Regions from separate parts of the Alteromonas sp. MmMcT2-2 genome, predicted to be linked through region 1. Evidence: predicted binding sites of a transcription regulator. Region 1 holds the regulator's gene; each other region holds the start of a gene.

The links. Region 1 encodes FNR, which switches genes on or off when oxygen is low (the NO sensors DNR and NnrR bind a similar motif). Its sites were predicted from a motif close to TTGATCTAGATCAA; they were not measured.
Region 2: MHM99_RS02135 (OmpW family outer membrane protein) is a predicted target of FNR. The motif match lies at 1,701-1,714, and genes of this name have one in related genera.
Region 3: ccoG (cytochrome c oxidase accessory protein CcoG) is a predicted target of FNR. The motif match lies at 1,534-1,547, and genes of this name have one in related genera.

Annotation. Positions count from the first base shown of each region.
Region 1 covers NZ_JAKRFA010000030.1:25,839-29,121, reverse strand. Annotated here, with positions in the region: gene ttcA (tRNA 2-thiocytidine(32) synthetase TtcA) at 1-328, opposite strand, end outside; gene uspE (universal stress protein UspE) at 477-1,400, opposite strand; gene fnr (fumarate/nitrate reduction transcriptional regulator Fnr) at 1,645-2,382, opposite strand; gene MHM99_RS15530 (sulfite exporter TauE/SafE family protein) at 2,428-3,087, opposite strand; gene ccoS (cbb3-type cytochrome oxidase assembly protein CcoS) at 3,074-3,283, opposite strand, start outside.
Region 2 covers NZ_JAKRFA010000001.1:501,591-504,873, reverse strand. Annotated here, with positions in the region: gene aroE (shikimate dehydrogenase) at 1-352, opposite strand, end outside; gene MHM99_RS02140 (group II truncated hemoglobin) at 351-782, shown strand; gene MHM99_RS02135 (OmpW family outer membrane protein) at 907-1,587, opposite strand; gene hemF (oxygen-dependent coproporphyrinogen oxidase) at 1,822-2,754, opposite strand; gene MHM99_RS02125 (Sua5/YciO/YrdC/YwlC family protein) at 2,751-3,283, opposite strand, start outside.
Region 3 covers NZ_JAKRFA010000008.1:184,282-187,564, reverse strand. Annotated here, with positions in the region: gene MHM99_RS07455 (serine/threonine protein kinase) at 1-43, opposite strand, end outside; gene ccoG (cytochrome c oxidase accessory protein CcoG) at 40-1,470, opposite strand; gene MHM99_RS07445 (hypothetical protein) at 1,952-2,323, shown strand; gene MHM99_RS07440 (DUF3016 domain-containing protein) at 2,446-2,991, shown strand; gene MHM99_RS07435 (acyl-CoA dehydrogenase family protein) at 3,086-3,283, opposite strand, start outside.

The DNA.
Region 1 (3,283 bases):
TGTAGTCAACGCCAATGCTTTCTAGATATTCAGGCAAGATATGTTCTGGGAAACCAGGCTGCTTTTGGTCAAGATTAACCGCAACGATATCAAAGTGAATAGGCGCAATCTTCTTTAAAAACAATAAAATATCTAGCATGGTGTAGCTGTCTTTACCGCCAGATAAACACACCATTACTTTGTCGTTGTTTTCAATCATACCGAAATCGCCAATGGCTTTACCCACATTGCGGCGAAGTCGTTTCTGAAGTTTGTTGAAGTTGTACTTTTGCTTACTTTGCGCAGCATTTAATGGCGACGCGTCAGCACTGTTTGTGCCTAAACTCATAATTAACTAGCTTGGTTTGTGATAAAGCCACCATTATACATTAAAGCGGCTTTTCGAGACCATGCTTGTGAAGTTAAATTTGTTGGTGACATACCGTGTTGGCCGCTAAGTAACGGCAAACACGGGCTATGTAGACTTGATGAAAAGACTACACCGACAACGGCGACACAAATCCATCTGGCTTAATAGCAAGCACATCGCAATTGAGTTCGTCGATCACGTGTTCTGCAGTGTTACCAATTAGGGCCGCTGAAATGCCCACGCGGCCAACAGTACCAATAACAACAAGCTCTGCATCCAGTGTTTTTGCCACTTGCGGGATAACTTTTTCCGGAAGGCCTTCTCTTACTACACATTTATTTTCAGGAATACCGTACTTCAACGCGTGACTACGCATTTCTTTTAAATGATGATTTTTTACCGCGTCGTGATAGGTATCGGGGTCGAACTCAGGTACTTCTATGGCGATATTAAGTGGTGTAGAAGGATAACTGTTGACCAAATTTACGCTACCTTTCAATAAAGAGGCGTAGTCGTTAGCAATGAGGGTGAGCTTATCGTTAAGTGCGGCATGCTCATCATCTTCACTGCCTACGTTTACTGCAGCAATAATCTCTCCTCCTTCTGGCCAGTCGTGCTCTTTAACGAGTAATACTGGCCGAGGGCATTTACGCATTAAATGCCAGTCGGTGGGGGTGAAAATAACAGAAGCAAGATCGTCGTGCTTTTTGGTTGCCTTTACCACTAAATCTATCTGATTATTTAGGGTGTAGTAAATAATCGACTCATACGCACGATTATTCCATTCTACAACGATATCAGTTTCAGTGAATCCTTGTTCTCTTAAGTGGGTGGCAAGCCATTTTGCATGCTCCTTTGTAACTGCATCGCGCATTGACTCGCGCTCATCCGGGCTAAGCATGGTCGTCATATCATAAGATAAGTCGTATACCACCATCATTGCGGTAACTGAAGCGCCTGTTTTTGAAGCGAGTTCATAAGCTCGGCTTAGTGCAGGTTGGTTATCGCGCTCGGCATCTACCACGGCCAGAATTCGTTTACACTCAATCATAACGTCCCCCTAACTACGAAACTTAGTAGCGGCTGTCGAAATCGAAGCTTTCTAATACTAACTATAAACGACATTGGGAAAAACGTAAGTTGTTTTAGATCAAGAATTTTACGAGGCGACCATGAGTGAACCTACCTAATTGAATATGGAGCAACCGGCGTGGCGCTGAAAGGTTAGATATGTGGCTACCAAAGGTCACAAAAAAGCGCGCTTAGTGCGCGCCTTGTTTAACACCTAAAAACGGCTAACCGCAGACAACGCTTGGGCCGTTAAGCGCCGCTAGTTTGGTGTTTAGTCTATCGAAATCCAAGATAGTAATAAGCTTGCCGTCTACTTTTATGATGTTGTCTTTTTGAAAACGGCTTAACAGACGACTAATCGTTTCAATCGTTAATCCTAAATAGTTTCCAATTTCGTTGCGCGTCATGGTTAAGTGGAATTCTCTATGGGAAAAGCCACGCTCTTCAAAGCGTTGCGACAGGTGTGAGATGAAATACAGTAAGCGCTCTTCTGCAGTTCGCTTGTTTAAAAGCATGATCATGTCGTGATCTTGTTTTATTTCAGCGCTCATGAAGCTCATGATCTGGTGGCGTAGCTTTGGAAATTGCACTGACATTTCGTCGAGGGTCTCGTAGGGAAGCTCACACACCATGGCAGTTTCTAACGCAGAGGTATAGCTTTGGTGCTTGTTCTCTCTTAATGCATCGAAACCGATAATGTCACCAGGAAAATGGAAGCCGGTAATCTGTTCTTCACCTTCGGTATTAGTCACAAATGATTTGAATGAACCGGTTCTCACTGCAAATAGAGAACGGAATTTATCACCAGTTTGAATCAGCGTGTCACCTTTATGAAGCGGCTTCTTGCGTTCAATAATATCGTCAAGAGACTCGATTTCTGTTTTGTTTAACGCCACCGGTAAACACAGGTGACTGAAACTACAGTTTTGACAGTGAATAGAAAATTGGCTTCCTTTGCTCATAATGCACGCTCTCTAAAAGAATACCCGACAATAATACACCCATTTTTAAACGATTGCGCCATGAATAAGATAAGCTGCATATATTGCCATTATTACTGCAATAATTTGTCTAAAATGGTTATGTTGAAAACTTCGAACAATATATTGGCTACCAGCGCTTGCAGCGAGCAAGGTGGGTAATGTACCCAAACCGAAGAAGAACATAATAGCAGCGCCTTCTAGCGCGTTACCCGCCGCGAGAGACCAGGTAAGTGTGGAATACACCAAACCGCAAGGAAGCCAACCCCAAATAAAACCATAAGGCAACGCACTTAAAGGGGTCTTAAATGGCAAAAAGCGTTTTGAAAGCGGCTGGACTTTGGAAAATAGGCCTTTACCCGCATTTTCCAGCACTGTTAAGCCAGTCCACCACTTACCCAAATAACACGCCAGTAGAAGCAACATGATTCCGCTAAGTAGGGAAAGGGCATAGTTGGCAAGAGGTATATAATCTGCTGCAATTTTTCCAAGTGCCCCGGTTACTGCTCCGGCGATGGTGTAGCTCACTATACGTCCCATGTTATAGGCAAGGGTATAGGGTAGTGCTGAAGCGCCTTTAGGCGATACCATCCTTAGCGCAGCGACAATTCCACCGCACATTCCCACACAGTGAACTCCACCGGCTAAGCCGATAAGAAAGGCAGAGAAGTAGTTAATCCCTTCCATGTGGCGCTTGGCTTTTGTCTACTTTACTGTCTTGAAGTTGCTTGCGTTGCTCAGCTAGCTTTTTTTCTTCTGGCGGAAGATCATCGTCAAACAGTATGCTATAACCTTGGCGATCTAAATCTTCAAATTGATTGGTTTTCACCGCCCAAAAGAATATCACGATAGCGACGGCAACAATGATGATGGCGATTGGAAT
Region 2 (3,283 bases), on a different contig from region 1:
TTTCCACACCGCTGTTAAGCAAGTCGTTTACCAGCCCTACACCATCAGTGTTGTATCCCCACACTTCACCGCTGTCACCATTCATTAGCGTATTAACAGCTTGTGCATCTTTGGCTGCTTGGTCATCTACCTTTGCCAAGTTGAATGCATCAAGCTTAAAAGGCATAGTGACGTTACAACCTACCGCGCCTTCCTGAGCTAAAAACGCGTTGGCGGCATCTACAAAACCATCTACTGGCGCAAGTATCTTTTCATAAGAAATCTTTTCTCCCACTTGTTCAGCAAACATTTGATGGATAGTTGGTGATAAACTCTGTGCAATAGGATTTCCGAATACAGCGAATTTTTTCATGGGAATACGAGACTTATTTAATATAAAGAAGAAAAGCGATAATCGTGCTTCGCAGAGTACACCATATGAACGTATAGGTGGAGAGGAGAAAGTACGGGAATTAGCAAATACGTTTTACGACATAATGGAAACCGATCCACTCGCCAATGAACTGCTAGCTATTCACCCCCAGCCATTTGACAGAATTCGCCACGTGTTCTTTCTCTATTTAAGTTTATGGCTTGGTGGTCCTGATGATTACCAGCAGCAGTATGGCCACCCGCGTCTGCGTGCACGCCACCTACCTTATACCGTAACACCAGAGTTAAAAGCGCAGTGGATGTATTGCATGCGAAAAGCCATGTTTAAAACGGTTGAAGATATCGCCTTAGCTCAACAGTTGATAGACGCACTTGATCAACTCGCCAATCACATGGTGAATACAAAATAAAAAAGCGCGTTGAAAGGATTAACCTTTTAACGCGCAACTCCCCTGTTACTGTCTACGCTCTTTATGGCGCATAAAGTAGTGCAATTGTGAAAGCCTAATAGTTAATAAGGCGTAGAACTAATAATTAGAATGTGTAACCCACCGATAAGGTATACACCCAAGGATCTATTTCAATATCACTTACCTTTCCAGCAGCATCACCCACTTTGAAGGTTGCTTCGGTATCTATATCAATGAATCGAACCGATGCATTAACATGCCATTTGGTATCAATTTGGTAATCCATTCCCACCTGTGCTGACAAGCCAAATGAATTATCAAGCGAAAGGTCGCTTAAGCCAGCTGTTTCATTTGCACCTGTAAACTCTTCATCAAAGATAAAGGTATAGTTGATACCAGCACCAATGTACGGCTGAAACGCAGAGCTGGCATCATTAAAATAGTAGTTTGCGGTAAGCGTAGGTGGAAGGTGCGTGACTTCTCCAAGCTGGTTACCCGTCCCTAACGGGTCAGCAACAGAAAAATTCACGTCGTGCTTAAACGGCGTTGCGGCAAGCAGCTCAATATTAATGTTATCAGTAATAAAGTACGCTACGTTTAGACCTAGCTGAGTATCGTTATCGATATTAAGGGCAACGCCAAGATCAGTTCCACCCGCGACGATGTTAGAGGTAGATTCGTCAGGAGCAACGGTAGTAAGACCGCCACGAACAATCCAGTCGCCCTGCTGGTGAGCGCTAGCTAAAGGTGAGAGTGCAGCAAGAGTAAAGCAAAGTGCAGATGCAGAAAAAAAGTGTTTGCGCATGATGTGTCTCTTTTGTGTTTAACTAAGATGGCGATACTTTACGCCTGTGGTTAAGAGAAACATTGATCCAGCGCAAGTTTGATAACTCACTGAAACACAGATGATATTCCACCTTGATGTAGATCAAAAAAAACGCCGCATTAACGTTAATACGGCGTTTTTTAGTCATTAAAGATGAAAGCTGCTATCGGCGGTCCGCGTAAGGATTTAAGCGGAGCCTTATTTAATAATTAATCACCAATCAGTAGGTTTTAACCAGTCTGTCAGCTTGGCTTCGGCGCTACCCGGTGCAGGTGTATAACAATACTCCCAGCGCGCGAGCGGCGGCATCGACATTAGAATTGATTCCGTACGCCCGCCGGTTTGCAATCCAAATAAAGTGCCCCGGTCAAATACAAGGTTAAACTCAACGTAGCGGCCCCGGCGATAAAGTTGGAAATCACGCTCTCTTTCGCCGAAATCGGTTTGCTTACGACGTTCAACAATAGGAACGTAAGCATCGATGAAGCCATTACCAACAGCCTGCATAAATGCAAATGACTGTTCAAAGCCCCATTCATTCAGGTCGTCGAAGAACAAACCGCCCACTCCGCGAGTTTCATTGCGATGCTTTAAGTAAAAGTAGTCGTCGCACCACTTTTTGTACTTAGGGTAGACATCATTGCCAAATGGTTTGCACAGCTTCTTTGCAGTGTCATGCCAATGCAAAACGTCATCTTTAAACGGATAAAATGGCGTCAAGTCGAAGCCGCCGCCAAACCACCAGATAGGTGCTTCGCCCTCTTTTTCTGCAATAAAAAAGCGAACATTAGCATGTGACGTTGGGATGTACGGGTTATGTGGATGAATAACGAGTGATACACCCATTGCTTGAAAGTTTCTTCCCGCAAGCTCAGGGCGATTAGCCGTTGCTGAAGCAGGCATTTGACTACCAAACACATGAGAAAAGTTAACGCCGCCTTGTTCAATCACCGCACCATTTTTTAGTACTCGAGAGCGGCCACCGCCACCCTCTTCTCGCTGCCAGCTGTCTTCAACAAACTGGCCCTTACCATCGGCAAGTTCAAGGGTTTGGCAAATGGTGTCTTGCAGCCGTAGTAAATAGCTTTTTACTTGTTCTATTACTTCAGCGGCATTTTTACCGTCCAGTAATTCTGCTGATGTCATGCTCTTATTACCTCTGCTGTGTCACCATCGCGAATGGTACTGGGTTTAGTTGCACCGCCTACTTCCCCTTCGACATAGAAGACGGAATCAGCGAATACGGCTTTTGCCTCTTCAGTGGTGATGGCTGGCGGTTGGCCGGTCAGGTTAGCGCTTGTAGAAACTAACGGTTTACCTAACTTGTTGCACAATTCCACTACTACAGGGTGATTAGTTACGCGCACCGCTATTTTACTATGCTTGCCGGTTAACCAAACTGGCGCAGATGACGACTTAGGTAATAGCCAAGTATTAGGGCCTGGCCAGCTCGAAAAAATATCGGTGCGTCTGTCAGGGCGAATGGCGTTATCGTTAACATAAGGCAGTAGCTGACTGTAGTTTGCTGCAATCAAGATCACGCCCTTTTCTACCGGTCGCTGTTTTATCTCTAACAGCGCATTTACAGCGGCTTCATTGTCGGGGTCACATCCGATGCCCATTACCGCTTCGGTTGGATAAACGATTAAACTGCCAGCTTGGAATGCGGATACAA
Region 3 (3,283 bases), on a different contig from region 1:
ATATGGTGTCTGGGCTAAGGCCAGAGAATGAAAAATCTGTCATCGATAAAGGAACTTTGTTGGCTCATCAACAGTAACCGATTCCCCATCAATAGTGGTGGTTACACTGATAAAAATATCGGTAACCGTATCTTCCAGATTATAGGCGTCAGTTGCAACTGAAATTGGCGTGCTATACACCGCACCGCCTTCAACTGTTACAGTTTGCTCACCAATGTACTTATAGTCAGGCAAACCTTTTACAGCAATAGAGTAGGTTTGGGTTTGCTGTGTTTTGTTAAGTACTTTTATTGTATAAACGTTCTCAATTAGTCCCTCATTCGTTTCGCGGTATAGCGAGTTTCTGTCGCGGATAATGTCAACTTCGGTGGGGCTGCGCATCCAAATATTGGCAAACAACAAGCCTGTCATCACCACTAAAACCACAAAATAACCAATTAACTTCGGACGTAAAATGTGAGTCTTACCGCCAGCTAGTTCTTCTTCAGAGGTAAAGCTTATCAGGCCTTTAGGATAACCCATTTTATCCATAACACCGTTACAGGCATCAACACAGGCACCGCAGTTGATGCATTCGTATTGTAAGCCATTTCGAATATCGATACCGGTTGGGCATACCTGAACACACAGGTTGCAGTCTATACAGTCGCCTAACCCTTTTTCCTTTACTTGCTCGTGACAAAGTTTGCGTGGTCGCGGGCCGCGTTGCTCTCCACGCTTTGCATCGTACGATACAGTAAACGTGTCTTTGTCGAACATGGCAGACTGAAAACGCGCATACGGGCATATGTGCGTGCACATGATTTCGCGCATGTAGCCAGCGTTTCCGTAGGTACATACGGCAAAGAAAATAACCGATAAACCTGCCCAGAAGCTGGTGTTAAATGTCACAAAATCGATAAACAGTTCATCAACTGGCGTAAAATAGCCAACGAAGGTTAAAGACGTTAACAGCGCTACCAATACCCAAGCGGTGTGCTTAGCTGTTTTACGCAAAAATTTATCTGCATCCATTTTGCGTGCATCCAGCGCTATACGCTTGTTGCGCGGGCCTTCGAATTTCTCTTCGAACCACGTATAAATATATACCCACGTTGTTTGAGGACACATAAATCCACACCACACTCGACCAGCGAAAGTGGTGACGAAGAACAGAGCAAAGGCGGAAACAATAAATATGTAGGCCAGTAAAGTGAGATCTTGAGGCCACAAGGTTAGTGAGAATATAGTAAATCGCTGCTCACCAATATCGAGTAGCACGGCTTGATGCCCGTTATACTGAATCCATGGAATGATGGCAAAGAGGCCCAAAAAGAAAAGGCCAAACATGCGTCTAAACGTCTCTAAAGGGCCTTGTACAGCCCGCACATAGATACGGCTACGAGAGTCGTGGCGTTTACCCTCAGGTCTACCTTTGGGTTTATGTACTTTTACCGGTGTAACGGTCTTTACCGGTATTTGTTCATTCATAGCTTAACCTTATGTGACGTAACGAACTGCCTGTGCAGTAAAACTGCGTTCAAAACGTCATATTTAATGTAGATCAATAATGCAGCGTATGGTGTATCTTTTTAAAGTTTCAGTCAATACTGAAACTTCAGAACATAAGTCGTTTTTTATCTTGATTTCCTCAGTCTATGTAACTTTATAAATAGTTAAATACAGCTACGTGAATAATGAGGATTAATATAACGGCCAGATGCCATTTGATACCCAACATTGACGATTAGGCGTTACCTACTATACATGAGTATAGTTTACTGTATTTACAGGTAAACCGATATGACCCTATTATCGTCGATAATAATGTGGTCAATTACTGTTTGAATCGTGTACAGTGAGCATTGTGAAAATGTAATTTGGCAAAGTGTAGTTGAGCACATAGTAAGAAAGGTGCTAAAAAAATTGGCGCTATCTGTAGTAAACGTCTGTCAAAGTTAGCTGAGAAGTCATGTTAAGGTTCTTTATCATCGCTGCTGAAATTATTGTTTTGGTAATTGTGCTGCGGTCTCCTTTTGTTCAGTATCTCTTTGAAGATATCCAGAACTCGCTTTCTGAATGGCTAGTTTCAATCGCAACCTTACCGGAGCGAGAAGAACTGCGTAGTTTACAAGATAAAATTAATGTCCAGCTGAGTCCCTTAAAGCCTTACCAGAAAACATATGTTCAGCAAATCACCGCTGATAGCGCAAGCGTTAAACGTTTTTATCACACCTATTGTGAGAAGGACGATATAAACCCCAACTTTACGGGAACTAAACGCGTTCAACTATGCCTAATCATTAAACAGTCGTCAGTTATGCAAGTAGCAAAGCGAGACTAGCCAGTCTTAACCAGGTTGGTTAAATATAAAGCTGATATAAAAGCCGGCAATTGCTGCACGTAAAGCTTTTTTAAATGTCTTGCTAACTCATAGTTTAAACGACTGAATTTAGGAGCATAAAAGTGAATAAATTACGTACTTTTTCTTATTTAGGTTGTGCCACTGCGGTTGGACTTCTTGCTGTTTTCGCTCCCACCCAAGCGGCAGAAGTAAAGATTACTTGGGAAGAACCTGAAACGTATAGCGATGTTAAGCCGACTAATGAGTCACGCAAACGGTTCCGCGAACGAACATTAGAAGATTTGGAACAGCACATTGTTGAGTTAGCTAGTGATTTACCTGAATCTCAAGTGCTGTCTATGACAGTGACTAATGTGGACTTAGCGGGGCAAGTATGGCCTAGTCAGTTCGTCGGGTTTGGCACAGGTGGTGGGAGTGACGTTCGCATCATTAAGCGCATCGACATTCCAAGAATGGCGTTTAGTTATTCTTTGACCGATGCCGAAGGACAAGTCATTTTAAGTGGCGAAAATGTAAAACTCAAAGACATGGACTTTATGGAATCGACAATCCGCCGCAATAGGACCGAGTCGTTAACCTACGAAAAAGCCATGTTGAATGATTGGTTTGCAGACACGTTTTCGACGCAGGTAGCGGCAAACAACTAGTACCGCGCGATAACTATTAAACTAAAAAAGGTCACTATATGTGACCTTTTTTGGTTTTTAAGCCCATATGTTATGGGCGTAAAGCATGCGCTAATTACAGATAATCAAACTCATTACCTGATATTGCAAGGGTGCTTTCAGAGCCAGCTTTATAAGCGGCTTTGTGCGCATCGCGACGTACCAAGATACGTTCCATATAGAAGTCACGTGTCTTCATCTTAGACGCTGCAAGTACCGCATTACCTGATGCCTGCGCTTTGTCAGCCATGCTGTACCACAGTACACCAATCAA